DNA from 2 places in the Cupriavidus sp. GA3-3 genome. Region 1 is predicted to be linked to the other one. Evidence: riboswitches for the same ligand, from Rfam matches in the RefSeq annotation. Region 1 holds a riboswitch; the other holds the start of a gene.
The links. A riboswitch is a leader RNA that binds a small molecule or an ion and turns the genes downstream of it on or off. The one in region 1 is predicted to bind glycine.
Positions count from the first base shown of each region.

Region 2: linked by a shared signal. The riboswitch ahead of gcvT (glycine cleavage system aminomethyltransferase GcvT) and the one ahead of C265_RS28925 (D-amino acid dehydrogenase) in region 1 are both predicted to bind glycine.

Region 1 is NZ_KB944504.1:84,443-94,726, forward strand. Features, by position in the region: gene C265_RS28885 (LysR family transcriptional regulator) at 1-331, shown strand, start outside; gene C265_RS28890 (amidohydrolase) at 354-1,208, opposite strand; gene C265_RS28895 (GntR family transcriptional regulator) at 1,328-2,077, shown strand; gene C265_RS28900 (tripartite tricarboxylate transporter substrate binding protein) at 2,104-3,084, shown strand; gene C265_RS28905 (tripartite tricarboxylate transporter substrate binding protein) at 3,146-4,135, shown strand; gene C265_RS28910 (hypothetical protein) at 4,161-4,664, opposite strand; gene C265_RS28915 (sialidase family protein) at 4,661-5,884, opposite strand; gene C265_RS28920 (TonB-dependent receptor) at 5,910-8,237, opposite strand; glycine riboswitch at 8,394-8,492, shown strand; glycine riboswitch at 8,493-8,611, shown strand; gene C265_RS28925 (D-amino acid dehydrogenase) at 8,668-9,936, shown strand.
Region 2 is NZ_KB944486.1:55,168-65,451, forward strand. Features, by position in the region: partial or broken gene C265_RS20885 (ATP-binding protein) at 1-98, opposite strand, end outside; gene C265_RS20890 (UvrD-helicase domain-containing protein) at 155-2,251, opposite strand; gene C265_RS20895 (glycine zipper 2TM domain-containing protein) at 2,535-2,762, shown strand; glycine riboswitch at 2,840-2,927, shown strand; glycine riboswitch at 2,949-3,074, shown strand; gene gcvT (glycine cleavage system aminomethyltransferase GcvT) at 3,173-4,300, shown strand; gene gcvH (glycine cleavage system protein GcvH) at 4,391-4,771, shown strand; gene gcvP (aminomethyl-transferring glycine dehydrogenase) at 4,872-7,802, shown strand; gene C265_RS20915 (L-serine ammonia-lyase) at 7,947-9,323, shown strand; gene C265_RS20920 (MBL fold metallo-hydrolase) at 9,388-10,125, shown strand; gene C265_RS20925 (OsmC family protein) at 10,153-10,284, shown strand, end outside.

The DNA of each region.
Region 1 (10,284 bases):
CTACATGCATGGCGGCCAGTCCGTGCCCTGGTCACTGGCCGGGCCCGACGGCAATATCGCGCGGCCTGAGCTGGCTCACCGTCTCGGCTTTGACGATATCGACACCATCGCCGCGGCAGCCATACGAGGCGCGGGCCTGGTCAATGTCCCCTTGTGGCTGGTGCGGGAGCCGCTGGACCAGGGCACGCTGGTGCGCGTGCTGCCGCAAGCCTCGGTGATCCGGACCCCGCTGCACCTGGTGTGGCCGCGCACCCGTTTCCTGCCGCACAAGCTGAGGGTGACGATCGATTTGCTGGTGGAGGCGATTCCCGGGGTGCTGGCGCTGGATTGAAGCCGGCGGCGCAAGCCGCCCGCTATCCCTTCACCGCAAACCCGTACAACGCTGCCGCGTTCCGCCACCGGAGCGCAGCGGACAAGGCCGCGCCGGCCTCCTCGCTGTCACCGGGCGCCCCTTGTCCCGGCCATGCGGCAAGCATCCGGCACTCGTCGACCCGAGCCGGCGCCTCGTGGTTGGTCCATGGCCAGTCGCTGCCCCACAGCAAGCGGTCATCGCCCACGACTTCGCGCCATCTCTGCGCAAGCCCGTGCCAGTCCTGAGGGGATGCAAGCCGGTACGGCGCGCTGATCTTCACCCAGACCTGGCGGCGCGCGCGCACGGCAGAGGCCACGTCAAAGATCGCGTCCGCGGTTCCTGCGGGGCCGGGCCGGCCAAAGTGGTCAAGCACGACCGGCGCGCCGGTATCGCCAAGGGCCGCGTCAAGCTGTGCCAGCACCATGGCGCCATCGCCGTTGCGGGTATGGAGCTCGACATGCCAGCCGAGCCCGGCGATCCTGGAGAACAGCCCGCGCCACGGCACGGTGGCGATGCGCTGCCAGTCCGGATCGCCGTACAGGTTCAGGCGGATGCCCCGCACGCCGGCCGCGTGCAACGTAGCCAGTTCCGCATCCGTTACCTCAGGGCCGACCACCGCGACGCCGCGCAAGCGCCCGGGCATGGCCTGCAGCGCGGCCAGCAGCGCCGCATTGTCGGTGCCGAGAAAGCTGGTCTGCACCACCACCCCATACATGTCCCCCAATCCGGCAAGCCGGGCGTGCCAGTCCTTCAGGTCAGCGGCATAGGGCGGCCGGTAGCGGGCCGATGGCACGGCCGCTCCGGCATCGAAGACGTGGAAGTGGGTATCCACCAGCGGCAAAGCGCGCTTGCTCATCAGTCAGCCCCTCCGTGGCGCGGCTCAGTGGCGCGGGTATATCCGGATATGGCATCCGTATCCGCGTCAGTATTCTAGTCCTCTAGATGACATCGACATCAATTTAGCACGGGTTCGGCATGCCAGACAACGCGCTGCTCCAGACTACAACCACCGCCGCTGGCCTGAGCCGCTACGGCCAGATCGCGGCGGAACTGCAGGCAAATATTGTTTCGGGCGCGTGGACGCCCGGCAGCGCCATCCCTGCGGAAGGCGCGCTGGCCAGGGAGTTCGGCATTGCGCTGGGCACCATCCGGCAGGCCATCGCCGTGCTGGTCCAGCAGGGCCTGCTGGAGCGCGTGCAGGGCAAGGGCACCTTTGTGCGCAAGGGACTGAGCGGGGCCAGCCTGATGCGGTTTTTCCGCTTCGGCGGCGTCGATGGCGCGCCGGCGGTGCCGCGCTCGGAAATCCTGTCGTGCCGCGCCGTGCGCCTGGACAAGGCCATGGCAACCCGCTTCGGGCTGCCGACCGGCGCGCGCGGGCTGGCGATCTCGCGCCGCCGCTGGCTGGAGGACACGCCCCGGCTGCTGGAATCGATCTGGCTGCCGCTGCCGCGCTGCGAAGCCCTGCAGCAACTCCCGCCGGCGCAATGGGGCGACCTGCTCTACCCGCTGCTGGGCAGCGCCTGCGGCATCACGGTCCATCGCGCCGTTGACGAAGTGACCTTCCGCACGCTGGCAGCAGACGAGGCCGCCTTGCTGGACCTGCCGGATGCGCATCCGTGCGCGGTCGTGACCCGGCATGCCTTCGACCTGGGCGGCAACTGCATCGAATACCGGCTGACGCGGGGCGACGCCTTTGCCTTTCGCTATACCGCGGACGTCCGCTGACGGACCGCACCCGAGGAGACAGACCCATGCACGCACGCCACGCGATCGCCGCCACGGTCGCTGCCATGATCGCCACCACCACGCTGGCGCAGGCCGCCGACACCGCCGCGGCCTGGCCGGCACGGCCCATCACGATCGTGGTGACATATCCGCCGGGCGGCGGCGCGGACCTGATGGCACGGCTGATCGCGCCGGGCCTCGGGCGCGAGCTGGGCCAGACCGTCGTCGTCGAGAACCGCCCGGGTGCCGGCGGGCAGATCGGTGCCGCCTATGTCGCCAAGGCGGCACCGGACGGCTACACGATGATGGTCGATGCCTCCTCTTATGCGGTGAATCCCAGCCTCTATCCGCGCCTGCCCTACGATCCGGACAAGGCCTTCCGGCCGGTCGGCGTGCTGGCGCGCTATCCCAACGTGCTGGTGGCCACGGCGGGCTTCCCCGCCAGCAAGGTCAGCGACGTCCTGGCCATGGCCAGGCAAAAGCCAGGCTCGGTCGCCTTTGCGTCCTCGGGCAATGGCTCGGCGCAGCATCTGGCCGGCGTGCTGTTCGAGCAGCGCGCGGGGGTCGATCTACTGCATGTGCCCTACAAGGGCGGCGGCCCCGCCATGACCGATGTCATCGCCGGCCAGGTGCCGCTGTTCTTTGCCAACGTCGCTTCGAGCCTGCAGCACATCAAGGCCGGCAAGCTGAAGCCGCTGGCGGTGACCAGCCATGCCCGCACCCAGGCATTGCCGTCCGTGCCCACCATGCAGGAAGCCGGCGTGGCGAGCTACGAGGTCTATGAATGGAACGCGGCCTTCCTGCCCGCCGCAACGCCGGACCCGATCGCAGCGAAGCTCGCCGACGCCCTGCGGAAAGTCATGACCAGCCCCGAGATCCGGCAACGCGTGGCCGAGCTGGGCGGCGAGGTCGTGGCTGCGCCGCCAGCACAGGCACGGCAATTCATCGACGGGCAGGCCCGGCTATGGGCCAAGGTCATCCGGGACGGCAACATCAAGCCCGAATAGCACCAATTGGCACCGACTCTGCCCCACCACGGCCCAGCTACAGAACTTTGAGGAGAAATACATGACCCCGATAAATCCCCTTCGCCGCCATCTGCTCAAGACCACCGCCGCGCTGGGCGCGTGCGCGCTGGCACCAACACTGGCCCGCGCACAGGCCTGGCCGGCCAAGCCGATCCGGCTGGTGGTGCCGTTCGCGCCGGGCGGCAGCTCGGAGATCGTGGCGCGCTCCACCGCGGCGGAGCTGACCAAGCTGCTAGGCGTGTCAGTCTTCGTCGAGAACAAGCCCGGCGCGGCCGGCAATATCGCGATGGCCGAAGTCGCGCGCGCCGATGACAACCACACGCTGATCCTCGGCCATATCGGCACGCTGGCGGTCAATCCGTTTATCTTCCCGAAGCTGCCCTACGACCCCGTCAAGGACTTCCGCGCGATCTCGCTGCTGTCCAAGGTGCCGAGCCTGTACGTGGTCCACCCCGACGTGCCCGCGAAGAACCTGAAGGAGTTCGTGGCGCTGGCCAAGAGCAAGCCTGGCAAGCTGAACTACGGTTCGGCCGGCAACGGCAGCGCCGGCCACCTGGCCTTTGAATACCTGAAAGCCGCGAGCGGCACCTTCATCACCCATGTGCCGTATCGCGGCAGCGGCCCGCAGATCACTGACCTGCTGTCCGGAAGGCTGGACGCGGCCGCGGTCGGCGCGCCGGCGATCATCCAGTTCATCAAGGCCGGCAAGGTGCGCTGCATCGCCACCGGCACGACCCAGCGCATTGCCCAGCTGCCTGACGTGCCAACGGTTGCGGAACAAGGCTATCCCGGCTTCGAGATGACGCAGTGGTATGGCCTGCTGGCACCGGCATCTCTGCCCCAGGCGGCCGCCGACAAGCTGGCGGACGCCACCGTGAAAGCAGTGAAGAGCAAGTCGTCGGTCGAGCGCCTGAGCGCGGATGCGGCGATTGTGGTGGGCGACACGCCGGCGGAGTTCTCGCGCTTTATCGCGCAGGAGCAGCAGCGCTGGAAGCCCATCATTGCGCGCGCTGGGATCAAGCCGGATTGAGCGGACAGCCGCTCCCGGCACAGCCTCAGCCGGCGATGCCAGCCCAGCGCAGGTGCTTGCCCCAGTCGGCGTCGCTGATCACGCCGGACACGCCCTGCCGCTGGCCATCGGCGCGATAGAAGTAGGTGCGCGGCATCTCGCCCATCCAGTCCGGATCGACCGCATAGCGCAGCCGCTCCTGCGGCTCGTGCCCGAACACCCACGCGTTGCGCGTGAGCCTGACGCGCTGGAGCAGTTGCTGCACCTGTGGCAGCGCGTCGGGGTTGTCCGTCGCCAGCGTGACGACGCGCAGGTTTGGATGCTGCGCGCGCAGCTTGCCGATGGTGTCGAAGTTGCGCTTGCAATAGACGCAGTCGAGCGACCACACCACCAGCACAAAGGGCTTGCCCTGCTGGCTGGCTGCGAGCTGGGCGGCGCTGGCCGATGCGAACACGGCAACGCGCTCGGCCGGTTGACTGCCGGCATTGGCGGCAGTCATCGCCAGGGTCAGGACTGCAGCGGCGAGCAGCTTGCGGCGGGATGGCATCATGCGCCCTCCTTGCCCAGCGGGAACACCTGGAAGCCCTCGGCCTCGGTACGCCACAGCACGTAGGCGCGGCCGGCGTGCTGCAGCAGGTGCGGCTGGTCCGAGTCGCGCTCCGTGCCGGCCAGCTTGCGCGTCTGCCAGGTCTTGCCGCCATCGTGCGACAGCATGGCGGACAGCCGTGTCTGCCGGCCGTCGAACGATTTCCAGGCCACCGCGATCTCGTTGTCGTTCAGCGCGACGATGTCGGCATGCTGCGCACGCGGATCATCCAGCGGGCGCTGTGCCTGCAGCTTGCCGTCCTTCCAGCGCCCCACCGAGACCGTGGGCTTGCCTTCGCGCACGTTGAACCAGATCATGTGCACCGTGCCATCGGGCGCCACCGAAGCGCCGGGGCCGTGGTGCGGACAGGCATCGATGCGCCAGTCGTCGAAGGTGGCGCGCTGCACCGGCGTGGCCTTGCCGTCGGTGCCCAGCAGCGCCAGCGCGTGGTCGCGCGCGTTGGGCGGGAATACATGGCGCCACAGCGCCAGCATCTTGCCGTCGGGCGTGGGCGACAGCGCGATGCGGCAGCATTCGCACGATTGGTCGGCGACCTTGTAGTCGCCCTGGAAGGTCTTGCCGTGATCGGCCGAGACCGCGTAGTAGACCGCGGCGCCGGCGTACGGCTGCTTGCGCGCCTCGGCGGCAACCACGTCGCGCTTGTCGATCCAGCTGACGAAGACGCGCCCGGCATTGTCCACCGCGATGGCGTCGAAGCGGTGGGCGATCTGGTCGCGGTTGGCATGCACCGTCAGCGGTTCGGCGAAGGACTTGCCGCCATCGGTGGAGCGCGCAAAGCGGATAAAGCCGGTCCACGGCTTGGGCAGCGGCTGGGTCCAGGTGACGAAGATATCGCCGTCGCGCCCGGTGGCGACCTTGGGCCGGCTTTCGTGATCGGCGGCGACCTGCTCCGGCACGCTGTTGACATGCTGCGCCGGCCCGAAGCTGCGGCCGTAGTCGGTCGATGCACGTACCGCGACGTAAGGGCCGTCCTTGTAGGCGACCCATAGCTTGCCGTTTCGATCGAACGCGGCGCCGGTGCCCAGCTCGCTCATCTTCGCGGCCTTGGCCTGCGCGCCGTGGCCGCTGTGATCGCCGTGCGTTTGCGCGGTCGCGGCCAGCGCGGCACCGGCCATCATCAGCCCGGCAACGATCAAGCGGAAACCGGGGCGAACGCCTTGCATGGTTGTGGTCAGCCTGTTCACGTGCTCAGAAGGAGAGTTTCGCCTCGGCGTAGAACGTCCGGCCCGGATACGGGTGATAGACGTAGTAGCGCTGGTCGGTAAGGTTGTCGATGCCAAGCCCGAGGCGCACGTTCTTCGCGGGCCGGTACGTCAGCTTGACGTCAAAGGTCAGGAAGCTGCTGGTGCCGCCGAAGGTGTCGGGGTTGACGTCGGAATTGTCGAGCGTATTGTACTGCCGCCCCGAATAGGTCATGGCCAGCGTGCCGGCCCAGGCCGGCGTGATGCGATAGGTGCCCATCAGGTTGGCCCGCCACCTGGGGATGCGGTAGAAGTACTTGCCCACCGAGGCCGGGTTGATGGCGTTCTCAAGCGTCTTCGAATGGTTGTAGGCCCCGCTGGCCGACAGGTCGAAGCCGCTGACGAACACATCGCGCGCGTCATAGGCCAGCTCGATGCCGCGGGTGCGCACGCGGTCGACGTTCTGAAAGCTGGTGACAGTCGGGAATACCGTGGTGTTGGTCTGGCTGACCAGGGCATCGCGGATATCGTCCTCATACACCGAGACCCGGAAGTACGACGAATCCAACGTGCGCTCGAAGGTCAGGTCCTTCGAGAACGATCGCTCGGGCTGCAGGTTGGGATCGTTGTTGATCAACGCGGTCCCGGTGATGCGGCCCTGGAACAGCTCGCTGACAGTCGGGTAGCGATAGGCCTGGCCAAGCGACAGCCGGCCCAGCCAGTCCTGCCCGAATGCCTTCTCCAGCGCCAGCTTGGGCGACCAGTTGGATTCGCTGCGCACCGGGTAGCCGATATCCACGCCGGGCTGGCTGCGGCTGCCGTCATAGGCGCGCCAGTGTTCGTAGCGCACGCCGGGGATCAGCTTCCAGTCCTCGGCAAAGTACCAGGCGTCTTGCGCATACAGCGCCTGGGTCTCGGTCTTGCCGGCAAAGGCGTTGCTGAAGGCGCTGATGGTGGTCGCCTGCCAGTCCGAGGTGTTGTAGGTGGTGTTGCTCAGCCGGTAATTGTCATAGTGGTAGCCGAACGTGACCCAGTGCCCGCCCTGCAGCTGCCGCGGGCGGTAGTCGGCCTTCAGGTCGAGCGTGCGCCAGCCGGTGCCGTCGCCATAGGTCACCGTGCCCGGCCCGCTGCCGACGGTGTTGGCGCTGCGGCTGATGTCCTTGCTGACATCGAACAGCGACGCCACGCCCGAGAAATTCCAGCCGGTCTCGTTGCGCGTACGCAGCGACAGGCCATAGAGCCAGCGCGCGTCCTCGCCATTGCTCGGGGCAAAGGCGTTGGCGGGAATCACATAGCGATAACCGCCGATATTCACGGGACCGCTCGACACAACATTGCCATCGGCATCGCGCAGGTAGCTGCCGGTGGCACTGGAGCGGTCCTGCTGCCAGTAGGCCGCGGTGAACTGCGCCTGCAGGGTATTGGTGATGTCGTAGCCGAGCTTGAGCTTGAGCTGGTCCTGCACGGTATGCGTGACGCCCTCGCTGTTCACGCCCATCACCACGCGCTCGCGGCCGGTCTGGTCCTGGTCGAAGTGCGCGCCGGTGACCGGCTTGTCGGCGGAAGTGGCACGGGCCGTGGAGCGCGCCGCGGTATAGAAACTCAGCGGCTGGCTCTTGCTGTCCTGCCGGTCCACGCTGACCAGCCACGAGAACGGGCCGACGCGGTCGCCCACATAGGCGTTGGCGTGGACCCCATTGAAGTTGTCGTGCGTGCCATACAGGCTGAAGCGCTGCGTGAACAGCTGCACGCTGGCATCGCCCTCGAACTTCTCCGGCGTGCGCGTGGTGATCAGCACCGTCGCGCCCAGCGAGTTGCCGGGATACAGCGCCGAATACGGGCCGTACAGCACATCCATGCGCTCGATCTCGGCGCTGTTGACCAGCGACCAGCGCGGCGGGAAGCTGAAGTCCGATCCCAGCAGGTTGGACAGCAGCAGGCCGTCCGCATAGACCAGCCCCCGCGCCGACTGGCGCGAACTGGTGCTGCGCACCGAGATGATCGAATTCATATCGCCGATGAAGCGCTTGCGTACGGCGAGGTTGGGCGCGTACTTGAGGGCGTCTTCCGTGTTCACCACATTGAAGTCGGCCATGCGGCGGCGGCTGATGCCGTAGGACGGCGAGGGCGTGTTGGGCGGTATGGCCGGCGTCTCGGCGCGCTCCGACTTGGCCGAGACCACCACCTCCTGCAGCGGCTCGGGCGCGTCCACCACCTGGGCGGCGGCGACGGCGGGGCCCATCAGCACCGCCGAAACGGCCAGTGCAATGCGATTCTTCTTCACTGGAAAACCTTGTTGTCGTCTTTTTCGACTCACTCCACCTGAGCGCAGCATACGGCGCCTCTCCCCGAGAGCGAGCGCTGACATTTTATGGGGCACGGGGGCGCAGGCCGATGCGACATAGCGACGCGGGCGGCAGGCTGCCTAAGCGTTAACCCGCATATCCAACGTCGAGCCTTGTCACTACATTGCCCGGATTGGCGTCAAGCCAATGTGATGCAGGGAGAGACTGTCGCGGCGCCCGCCGCGGACAGCGCCGAAGGAGCAACCGCCCCGGAAACTCTCAGGCAAAAGGACCGGCATCACCAGTCAGTGCACTCTGAAGAATGCCGGACGCTATCGTCCGCCGGCATACCGAAGGAGCAAGCGCGCCCCGCCCTCGCGGCCGGGTGGCGTGAATCTCTCAGGTCCAGAACAGAGGGGGCGTCCGCCACGCATATTGCGTCCGGGCTCCCACCATCGACGTTCCTGGAACCTGCAGATCATGAAATCAATCGCTGTCATCGGCGGTGGCATCACGGGTGTCACCACGGCCTACGCGCTGGCCCGGCGCGGATTCTCCGTCACGCTGTTCGAACGGCACCGCTATGCCGCCATGGAGACCTCGTTCGCCAACGGCGGCCAGTTGTCGGCCTCCAACGCCGAGGTCTGGACCCACTGGTCGACCCTCGTCAAGGGCATGAAATGGATGCTGCGCAACGACGCCCCGTTGTTGGTCAATCCCCGGCCCAGCTGGCACAAGCTGTCCTGGTTCGCCGAGTTCATCGCCGCGATCCCCCACTACCGCCGCAACACCATCGAGACCGCGCGCCTGGCCATCGCGGCGCGTGAGCACCTGTTCGCCTGGGCGGCGCAGGAAGGCATCGATTTCGACCTGAAGAAGGAAGGCATCCTCCATATCTACCGCGACAAGACCGGCTTCGAGCATGCCGGCCGGGTCTCGGCACTGCTGGCGCAGGGCGGGCTGGAACGGCGCGCCGTGACGCCCGAGGAGATGCGCGCGATCGAGCCGACGCTGGCCGGCTCGTACTACGGCGGCTACTTCACCGAGAGCGATTCCACCGGCGACATCCACAAGTTCACCAGCGGCCTGGCCGCAGCCATCGATCGGCTGGGCGTGCGCTGCCTGTACGGCCAGGACGTGCGGGCGGTGAAGACCGACGGCAGGCGCGCCACCGTGACCGTGCAGGACGGAGCCGACACGGCCACCTCCACCTTCGACGGCGCCGTGATCTGCGCCGGCACCGCCAGCCGCGCACTGGCCGCGGGGCTGGGCGACCGCGTCAACATCTATCCGGTCAAGGGCTATTCAATCACGGTCAACCTGACCGATGAGGCCAGCCGCGCCGCCGCACCGGTGGTCAGCCTGCTCGACGACGAAACCAAGCTGGTCACCAGCCGCCTGGGCGACGACCGCTTCCGCGTGGCCGGCACCGCCGAGTTCAACGGCTACAACCGCGATATCCGCGCCGACCGCATCCGCCCGCTGGTGGAATGGGTGCAGCAGTGCTTCCCCGGCGTCAGCACGCGCAGCGTGGTGCCTTGGGCCGGGCTGCGGCCGATGATGCCGGATATGCTGCCGCGCGTGGGGCGCGGGCGTGCGGCATGCATCTTCTACAACACCGGGCATGGGCACCTGGGGTGGACTTTGTCGGCGGTGACGGCGGATATGGTGGCAGGGGTTGTCGACCAGCATCTCGGCGCGAGGGTGGCAGTCGCGGCGGGTGCGCCGATGGCATTGGCCAAGGCTTGAGTTCGCGGGTGTTTTCTCCCCTCTCCCATTTGTAAGATAGGGCCACCGTGCTCGAACAGCGCCGCGCCATGATGGAATCATGGCGCGGCGCATGTATACGCTTGAAAAATAGTGGATTTGTGCCCTATTTTCGCCCGGATGAATACCCAAGCCATCCACCAATTAATGAGGCTGCGACCATAGACACGAACCAGCCAACAAAGAACAGATTCGCTGCATGCTGATTCGTGTCGAACAAACTTCCTGTCCCGCGCAAAACTACAACGCCGAAGAGATATAACCCGCCCCAAGCAGCAAGCGTAGCCAGGACAGCACCAGTCATAGCGCCGATGACTGCTCTCAGTATCT
Region 2 (10,284 bases), on a different contig from region 1:
ATCGACAACCCCATGCCGACCCCGCCGGTGGCGCGGCTGCGCGAGGATTCGACGCAGTAGAACGGCTCGAGCAGCACAGCCGCCATACCAGGTATGCCTGCACCCGGCGTCTTGTCAGCTGGTATGCCTTTGTATCGGGACTGTAGCGCCCCGTTCAGCCCGGGGCCGTCTTGCCGCCGGTTCCCAGCAGTGCCTTGAGCGCGCCGAGCCGGTCCTTGGGGCTCATCGCCGGGGTTTCATCCACCGGCGCAGGCGCCTCCTCCAGCTTCATCTCGCCGATAAAGCGCGAAGGCTGGCACGAGTAGGTTTCGCGCGCACGCTTGCGCTTCTTGCACCAGCTGACATGCAGGCTGCGCTGGGCGCGGGTGATGCCGACATACATCAGCCGCCGCTCTTCCTCGATCTTCTCGTCGCTCATGTCCTCGTCTTCGCGGCAGTGCGGCAGGATGCCCTCCTCCACACCGACCAGGAACACGTGCGGATACTCCAGCCCCTTGGACGCATGCAGCGTGGACAGCCGCACCGCGTCGGGATCTTCCTCGCGGCCTTCCAGCATGCTCATCAGCGCCACGGTCTGGGTCAGCTCCAGCAGGTTCTTGCCTTCGCTGCCGAAGCCGTCGGCATTGTCGAAACCGGTGGCTTCCTCGCCCTCGGCGCCTTCGGGCTTGGTGCCCTTGCGCTTGAGCCAGTCCAGGAATTCCAGCGTGTTGGTCCAGCGCGACTGCGCCTGCCGTTCGTCGAAGCTGTCGTACAGGTAGGCCTCGTAGTGGATCCCTTCCATCAGGTCGTCCAGCACCACGGTGGCGGGATCCTTGGCCGCGCGGTCGGCCAGCCGTACCATCGATTCGCAGAACACGCGCAGCGGCTCCAGCTGGCGCGGCTGCAGCTTGCCTTCGATACCGCCCATCATCGCGGCCTCGAACAGCGACACCTTGGCCTGTCCGGCAAAGGTGCCCAGCACTTCCAGCGTGGTGTTTCCCACGCCGCGGCGCGGCGTGGTGATGGCGCGGATAAAGGCGGGATCGTCGTCGGGATTGGCAATCAGGCGCAGGTAGGCGCAGATGTCCTTGATCTCGGCCTTGTCGAAGAAGCTCTGGCCGCCTGAAAGCACATAGGGAATGCGCTCGCGCCGCAGGATCTGCTCAAACAGCCGCGCCTGGTGGTTGCCGCGATACAGGATGGCGTAGTCGCGGAACTGCGCGCGGCGCTCGAACTTGTGCGCGGACAGGCGGAACACCACCGACTCGGCCTCGTGCTCCTCGTCGTTCATCGGGTGGATGGCGATGGGGTCGCCCATGCCGTGCTCGCTCCACAGCTTTTTGTCGAACAGCTTGGGATTGTTGGCGATAACCGCGTTGGCCGCTTCCAGGATGCGCACGGTGGAGCGGTAGTTCTGCTCCAGCTTGATCACCTTCAGGTCCGGAAAATCGGTCTGCAGCCCGCGCAGGTTGTCCAGCGTGGCGCCGCGCCAGCCGTAGATGGCCTGGTCGTCGTCGCCCACCGCGGTAAAGGCCGGCGCGCGCAGGTGCGAGCCGCCCGCCAGCAGCTTGAGCAACTGGTACTGGCAGGCGTTGGTGTCCTGGTATTCGTCGACCAGGAAGTAGCGCAGGCGGTTCTGCCACTTGAGCTGCACCGCTTCATTGCGCGCGAACAGTTCGGCCGGCAGGCGGATCAGGTCGTCGAAATCCACCGCCTGGTAGGCATGCAGCGTGGCCACGTAGTTGCGGTAGACCAGCGCGGCCTGGTGCTCGTCGGCATTGGCGGCCTGCGCGATCGCTGCCTCCGGATCGACCATGCCGTTCTTCCACAGCGAGATCGTGCCCTGCACGCCGCGGATCAGCTTCTTGTCGGTGGTGCCGAGCTGCTCCTGGATCAGGCCGAAGCAGTCGTCCGAATCCATGATCGAAAACTGCGGCTTCAGGCCCACGTGCTCGGCCTCCATGCGCAGGATCTGCACCCCGAGCGAGTGGAAGGTACAGACCGTCAGCTGTTTGAGCGGAATGCGCTTGCCCTCGCGCGTAGTCTTGCCCTCCATCAGCTTGCCGATGCGCTCCTGCATCTCCTTGGCGGCCTTGTTGGTAAAGGTGACGGCGGCGATATGGCGCGGCTCGAAGCCCTTGTCCTCGATCAGATGCGCGATCTTCTGCGTGATCACCCGGGTCTTGCCGGAGCCCGCCCCGGCCAGCACCAGGCAAGGGCCGTCCAGGTAGCGGACGGCTTCGGATTGGGCGGAGTTCAGGCCATGGGTCATGCGTGGGATGCGGTTGGAGGCAGGGAAATCGGCAGGAACAGCGGAAGGCCAGGCGGGACACGCCAGCACCCAAGAAACGGGCACGGCGGCAAAGCTGCCGATGTTAACACGCTGGCCGCGGCAGGTCAGTCAGCGCAAGCCGCGTTGACACGGCCGGTTGTGTCAACGGCGTAACACTTCGTAAAGGCCGGAGCCAATCGCGCAACCAAACGCTCTAACTAGTATGTCCCCCTGGCCTGCGCGGCGGGGTTGACATGCTTGAATCATCACATCGGAGCCAATAATGAAAACCCTGCAGACTTTGACCAAGGTGACCCTGATCGGCGTGACCGTCGCGGCCTTTGCCGGTTGCGCGGATATGACCCCGAAGCAGCGTAATACCGCCATTGGCGCGGGCGCGGGCGCCGTGGGCGGCGCCATCCTCACCGACGGTAGCGCGCTGGGTACGCTGGGTGGCGCGGCCGTGGGCGGCGTGATCGGTAACGTTGTCACCGACGACAAGAAGAAGTAAGCCAGACCACCGCAGCGACAGGTACGGCAGGCTCCCCTGGCCCGTTTGACAAAGGCCGGGGCCTCCCGTACATTGCGCGCATCCGACCGGGAGAGCGCGCATCGCCTGCGCCGCCGAAGGGGTATCACCCGAAAACTCTCAGGCACCACGGACCGATCGGATCGGCATGCAATATGCACACGATGCATGCCGAACTCTGGAGAGCGGCACCCGCCATTCGTGGCGAGCGTGCCCACCGAAGGGGCGCACGAGGACGGGGTCCGGCAGGATCCGCCTTGTAATCTCTCAGGTATCGAGGACAGAGGGGTCATCCGCCGCAGCGGATTGCCACGCCACATTCAGGCGCGGCGAGCGTTGCGGCGGATGGCCCTTTTTTGTTTTCGCCAACCGAGACTGCCCCAGAGGATTCCATGACGCTCCAGGCCACGCCCCTCAACGCCATCCACCGCGCCCTCGGCGCCCGCATGGTTGATTTCGGCGGCTGGGACATGCCGGTCAACTACGGCTCCCAGATCGAAGAACACAATGCTGTGCGCACCGACGCCGGCATGTTCGACGTGTCGCACATGTGCGTGGTCGACCTCGCCGGCGCCAATACCCGCAGCTTCCTGCGCGGCCTGCTGGCCAACAATGTCGACAAGCTGCAGACCCCGGGCAAGGCGCTCTACTCCTGCATGCTGGATGAGAAAGGCGGCGTGATCGACGACCTGATCGTCTACTTCTTTGCCGAGGACCGCTTCCGCCTGGTCGTCAACGCCAGCACCGCGCTGGGCGACATCGAATGGATCCGCGCGCGCAATGCCGCCACCGGCAGCGATGTGACCATCACGCCGCGCCGCGAGGACGTTGCGCCTGCAGGCGTGCAGCCTCTGGCGATCGTCGCCGTGCAGGGGCCCAACGCCCGCACCAAAGTGTGGAGCACTTTCCCCTCGACCCAGCCGTCGGACACGCTCAAGCCCTTCAACGCCGCCGTGGTCCAGGACCCGGCCCTCGGCGAGATCATGGTGGCGCGCACCGGCTACACCGGCGAAGACGGCTTCGAACTGGTGGTGCCGGCCGAGAACGTCGCCGCCGTCTGGGAAAAGCTGAACGCCGCCGGCGTGCGCCCGGCGGGCCTGGGCGCGCGCGACACGCTGCGCCTGGAAGCCGGCATGAACCTGTACGGCCAGGACATGGATATCAACACCTCGCCGCTGGATGCGGGCCTGGCCTGGACCGTTGACCTGCAGAGCGAGCGTGACTTCACCGGCAAGGCGGCACTGGCCGCGGCCGGTTCGCGCCAGCAATTCCTCGGCCTGATCCTGCGTGACAAAGGCGGCGTCCTGCGCGCCCACCAGAAAGTGATCACGCCGGCCGGTGACGGTGAAATCACCAGCGGCACCTTCAGCCCGTCGCTGTCCCAGTCCATCGCCTTTGCCCGACTGCCCAAGGATGTCGCCGTGGGCGATACCGTGCAGGTGGAGATCCGCGACCGCAAACTCAACGCGACTGTGGTTAAACTGCCGTTTGTGCGTAATGGCAAGGCACTCGTGAGCTGAGGCTCATACCAACGGTCGCCCTCGCCTGCCGGCAGCTTCGCCGGGCAGGCATCACCCAACAAGAAACAAATCTGTATCCGGAGAACCTTCATGAATTTCCCCGCTGACCTCAAGTACACCGAGTCGCATGAGTGGGTACGCGTCGAAGCCGACGGCACGCTCACCATCGGCATCACCGACCATGCGCAGGACGCGCTGGGCGACATCGTCTTCCTGGAACTGCCCGAAGTGGGCAAGTCGGTCGGTGCCGGCGACGCGCTGGCAGTGGTGGAATCGGTAAAAGCCGCTTCCGACATCTACGCCCCCGTGGCCGGCGAAGTGATCGCCGTCAACGAGGCCGCCACGGCTGCCCCGGAGAGCGTCAACGCCGACGCCTTCGACGCGTGGCTGTTCAAGCTCAAGCCGGCCAACGGCGACGACGTCAACGGCCTGATGTCGGCCGACGCCTATAAGGCCAGCGTCGGCGCCTGACGCCGGCCGCGCCGGTCCATGGTTGGACCGGCCACTGCAGACTGACGCGCGCCGTCCCGGCTGACCACCGGCCGGCGCGCACCCCACGAGGTTCTTGCCAATGAACGCCCCGCTTCCCATGAACGCCGCCCAAGTGAACCGGCCCACGCTGGCCGAACTGGAGGCGCGCGACGCCTTCGCCGCCCGCCATATCGGCCCCGATACCCCCGAACAGCAGCACATGCTGAAGGTGCTCGGCTATGACAGCCGCGCCGCGCTGATCGACGCCGTCATCCCCGCCGCCATCCGCCGCCGCGACGGCATGCCGATGGGCGAGTTCACCGAGCCGCTGAGCGAGGAAGCCGCGCTGGCAAGGCTGCGCGGGCTGGCAGGCAAGAACAGGGTGCTGAAGAGCTTTATCGGCCAGGGCTACTACAACACCGTCACGCCCGGCGTCATCCTGCGCAATATCTTCGAGAACCCGGCCTGGTACACCGCCTACACGCCCTACCAGCCGGAAATCTCGCAAGGCCGCCTGGAAGCGATGCTGAACTTCCAGCAGATGGTCACCGACCTGACCGGGCTGGATATCGCCAATGCGTCGATGCTGGATGAAGGCACTGCCGCGGCCGAAGCCATGACGCTGCTGCAGCGCGTGAACAAGCACGATTCGAACACCTTCTACGTGGCCGACGACGTGCTGCCGCAGACGCTGGAAGTGGTACGCACGCGCGCGCTGCCGATGGGCATCGAAGTCAAGGTCGGCCCCGCCGCCGATGCCGCCGCGGCCAACGCCTTCGGCGTGCTGCTGCAGTATCCGGGCGTAAACGGCGACGTCAACGACTACCGCGCCATCGCCGACGCCGTGCACGCCGCCGGCGGCCTGGTGGTGGCTGCCGCCGACCTGCTGGCGCTGACGCTGATCGCCGCGCCTGGCGAATGGGGCGCCGACGTGGCCGTGGGCAACTCGCAGCGCTTCGGCGTACCGCTGGGCTTCGGCGGCCCGCACGCCGGCTATATGGCGGTGAAGGACGCCTTCAAGCGCTCGATGCCGGGCCGCCTGGTGGGCGTGACCATCGATGCGCAGGGCAACAAGGCCTATCGCCTGGCCCTGCAGACGCGCGAGCAGCATATCCGCCGCGAGAAGGCCACCTCGAACATCTGTACTGCGCAGGTGCTGCTGGCCGTAATGGCCTCGATGTATGCCGTCTACCACGGTCCGCAGGGCCTGAAGCGCATCGCGCAGCGCGTGCATCGCCTGACCGCGACGCTGGCCGCCGGCCTGGAAAAGCTCGGCTTCGCGCGCACCAACGCCAGCTTCTTCGATACGCTGACGCTGGAAACCGGCTTCAACACCGATGCCATCCATGCCGCGGCCACCGCGCGCGGCATCAACCTGCGCCATATCAGCGCCACGCGCGTCGGCATCTCGCTGGACGAGACCGCTACCCGTGCCGACGTGGTCGCGCTATGGGAAGTATTCATGCAGGGCAAGCCGTTGCCCGCGGACGTGGACTTCGACAAGCTCGAGGCCGTCGCGCAGGACGGCTTCCCCTCCGAACTGGCACGCACCGGCGAATACCTGACCCACCCGGTGTTCAACACGCACCACGCCGAACACGAGATGCTGCGCTACCTGCGCATGCTGGCCGACAAGGACCTGGCGCTGGACCGCACCATGATCCCGCTGGGCTCGTGCACGATGAAGCTGAACGCCACCAGCGAGATGATCCCGGTGACCTGGCCCGAATTCAGCCAGATCCACCCGTTCGCGCCGCTGGACCAGACCGTGGGCTACCGCGAGATGATCGACCAGCTCGAGGCCATGCTGTGCGCCGCCACCGGCTACGCCGCGGTGAGCCTGCAACCCAACGCCGGCTCGCAGGGCGAGTACGCGGGCCTGCTGATCATCCACGCCTACCACGCCAGCCGCGGCGAGAGCCATCGCGACATCTGCCTGATTCCGTCGTCCGCACACGGCACCAATCCGGCGTCGGCGCAGATGGCCGGCATGAAGGTGGTGGTCGTAGCCTGCGATGAGGACGGCAACGTCGACCTGCAAGACCTGGCGAAGAAGGCCGAGCAGCACAGCAAGAACCTGGCGGCGATCATGATCACCTACCCGTCCACGCATGGCGTGTTCGAGCAGGGCGTGCAGCAGATTTGCGAGATCGTGCACCAGCACGGCGGCCAGGTGTACGTGGACGGCGCCAACATGAACGCCATGGTCGGCACCGCCGCGCCGGGCCAGTTCGGCGGCGACGTGTCGCACCTGAACCTGCACAAGACCTTCTGCATCCCGCACGGCGGCGGCGGCCCGGGCGTGGGCCCGGTTGCAGTCGGCGCGCACCTGGCTGACTTCCTGCCCAACCAGGACAGCGTCGGCTATCGCCGCGACGACCGCGGCATCGGCGGCGTTTCGGCGGCGCCGTTCGGCTCGGCCAGCATCCTGCCGATCTCGTGGATGTATATCGCGATGATGGGTTCGGCCGGCCTGACCGCCGCCACCGAGAACGCGATCCTGGCGGCCAACTATGTCGCCAAGCGCCTGGCCCCGTACTACCCGGTGCTGTACACCGGCCAGCACGACCTGGTCGCGCACGAGTGCATCCTGGACCTGCGCCCGCTGCAGAAGGACACCGGCATCAGCAATGAAGACGTGGCCAAGCGCCTGATGGACTACGGCTTCCACGCCCCGACCATGAGCTTCCCGGTGCCGGGCACGCTGATGATCGAGCCGACCGAGAGCGAGGCGCTGCACGAGCTGGACCGCTTTATCGACGCGATGATCGCGATCCGCCAGGAAATCGGCCGCGTTGCCGACGGCACCTTCGACCGCGACGACAACCCGCTCAAGCACGCGCCGCACACGGCCGCGGTGGTGACCGCCGACGAGTGGACCCACAAGTACACGCGCGAGGAAGCCGCGTACCCGGTGGCATCGCTGCGCACGCAGAAGTACTGGCCGCCGGTCGGCCGTGCCGACAACGTGTATGGTGACCGCAACCTGTTCTGCGCCTGCGTGCCGGTCAGCGACTACGTGGTGGACTGAGGCGTAGCGCCGCCGCAGCCGCGGCGGCCCGCCAACGAACTATGCTCGAGATGACGGGCATCGCGGTGTCGCGGTGCCCGCCGCAGCCACGCCAACCGACCAAGAAGAGCCTCTTCAGGGCCATCCCATTGCTGGAGACATTCCGTGGCAGTCAGCGTCTTTGATCTGTTCAAGGTGGGCATCGGCCCGTCGAGCTCGCATACCGTAGGCCCGATGCGCGCTGCGCTGATGTTCGCGCAGGGGCTTGAGCGCGACGGCCTGCTGCCGCAGGTGGCGAGCGTGCGTGCCGAGCTCTATGGCTCGCTGGGCGCCACCGGCAAGGGCCACGGCACCGACAAGGGCGTGATCCTCGGCCTGATGGGGGAAGCCCCCGACACCATCGATCCCGATTCGATCGACACGCGCCTGGCCGCGCTGCGCGCGGGCCGCGAGCTGTCCCTGCTGGGCCAGCATGTCGTGCCCTTTGTCGAGAAGGAGCACATCGCCTTCTACCGGCGCGAAGCGATGGCCGAGCACCCCAACGGCATGAAGTTTCATGCCTTCGACGCCGGCGGTGCATCGCTGCGCGAGGCGCGCTACCTGTCGGTCGGCGGCGGCTTCGTCGTGACCGCGGGCGCACCCAATACGCAGGTGCTCAATGCCGCGCAGCAGCTGCCGCACCCGTTCCGCAGCGGCAAGGACATGCTGGAGATGGCCACCGCCAGTGGCAAGAGCATCGCGCGGCTGATGATGGAAAACGAGCTGACCTGGCGCAGCGAGGCGGAAGTCACCAGCGGCCTGCTGCATATCTGGGATGTGATGCAGGCGTGCGTGGCGCGCGGCTGCCGCACCGACGGCGAGCTGCCGGGGCCATTCAGGGTCAAGCGCCGTGCGCCGGAGCTGTTCCGCAGCCTGACCGAGCGCGCCGAGCGCACCCTGTCCGACCCGCTCTCGGTGATGGACTGGGTCAACCTGTACGCCATCGCAGTCAATGAAGAGAACGCCGCCGGCGGGCGCGTGGTCACGGCACCTACCAACGGCGCGGCCGGCATCATCCCCGCGGTGCTGCACTACTACGACCGCTTCGTGCCGGGCGCCAGCAAGCAAGGCGTGGTCGACTTCCTGCTGACCGCGGGCGCGATCGGGCTGCTGTACAAGCTCAATGCGTCGATTTCCGGCGCCGAGGTCGGCTGCCAGGGCGAAGTCGGCGTGGCCTGCTCGATGGCCGCCGGCGCGCTGGCGGCGGTGCAGGGCGGCAGCCCGGCGCAGGTCGAGAACGCGGCCGAGATCGGCATGGAGCACAACCTCGGGCTGACCTGCGACCCGGTTGGCGGACTGGTGCAGATCCCGTGTATCGAGCGCAACGCAATGGCCTCGGTCAAGGCGGTCAACGCGGCGCGCATGGCCTTGCGCGGCGACGGCACGCACTACGTATCGCTCGATTCGGTGATCAAGACCATGCGCGAGACCGGTGCCGACATGAAGACCAAGTACAAGGAGACGGCGCGCGGCGGGCTGGCGGTGAATATCGTGGAATGCTAATGTCCGCGCGCGCAGCGCGGCGTATCATGGCGGCGTTCCCCGAACGAAAAACAAGAGGGCAGCCATGCAGACCTTCCACCAGCTGTTCGACGACACCTCGTCCACCTTCACCTACCTGCTGATCGACGCCGCCACCGGGGACGCGCTGCTGATCGATCCGGTCGACCACCAGCTGGAACGCGACCTGGCGCTGCTGAAGTCAACCGGCGCGCGGCTGGCGTGGGTCATCGAGACCCATGCCCATGCCGACCACATCACCTCGGCCGGCCACCTTGCGTTGCAGACCGGCGCGCACACCGCGGCGCCGTCCGGCTGCGATATCAAGCCCGCGCAGAAGCAACTGATCGACGGCGACACTGTCGCCTTCGGCAAGCAGGTGCTGCGCGCCATCCATACGCCCGGGCACACCGCCGGCAGCATGAGCTACCTGTGGGAAGAGCCCACGCCCGACGGCATCGTGCGCCGCGTCTTCACCGGCGATGCCCTGCTGATCGACGGCTGCGGCCGCACCGACTTCCAGTCGGGCGACGCCGGCACGCTCTACGACAGCCTGACCAGGAAGCTGTTTGCGCTGCCCGACGACACGCAGGTCTATCCGGCCCACGACTACAAGGGCCGCACCTCGTCCACCATCGGCCAGGAGCGCGCCCACAACAGCCGCGTCGCCGGCCGCACGCGTGAAGAGTTCATCGAGATGATGCGCAACCTGAACCTGCCGCGCCCGAAGCTGATCGATGTCGCCGTGGCGGCCAACCAGCGCCTGGGCCTGCGCGACGGCGAAAGCGTGCCGCACGGCGCCTGAGGTTTTCCTAACGTTAGGAGTCTTTGCATGTCCACATACACCGCTGAAGTCCTGTGGCAACGCGACGGGCAGGATTTCGCCGGCAACCGCTACAGCCGCAGGCATGTGCTGCGCTTTGACGGTGGCGCGGAAGTCCCGGGATCGTCATCACCCCATGTG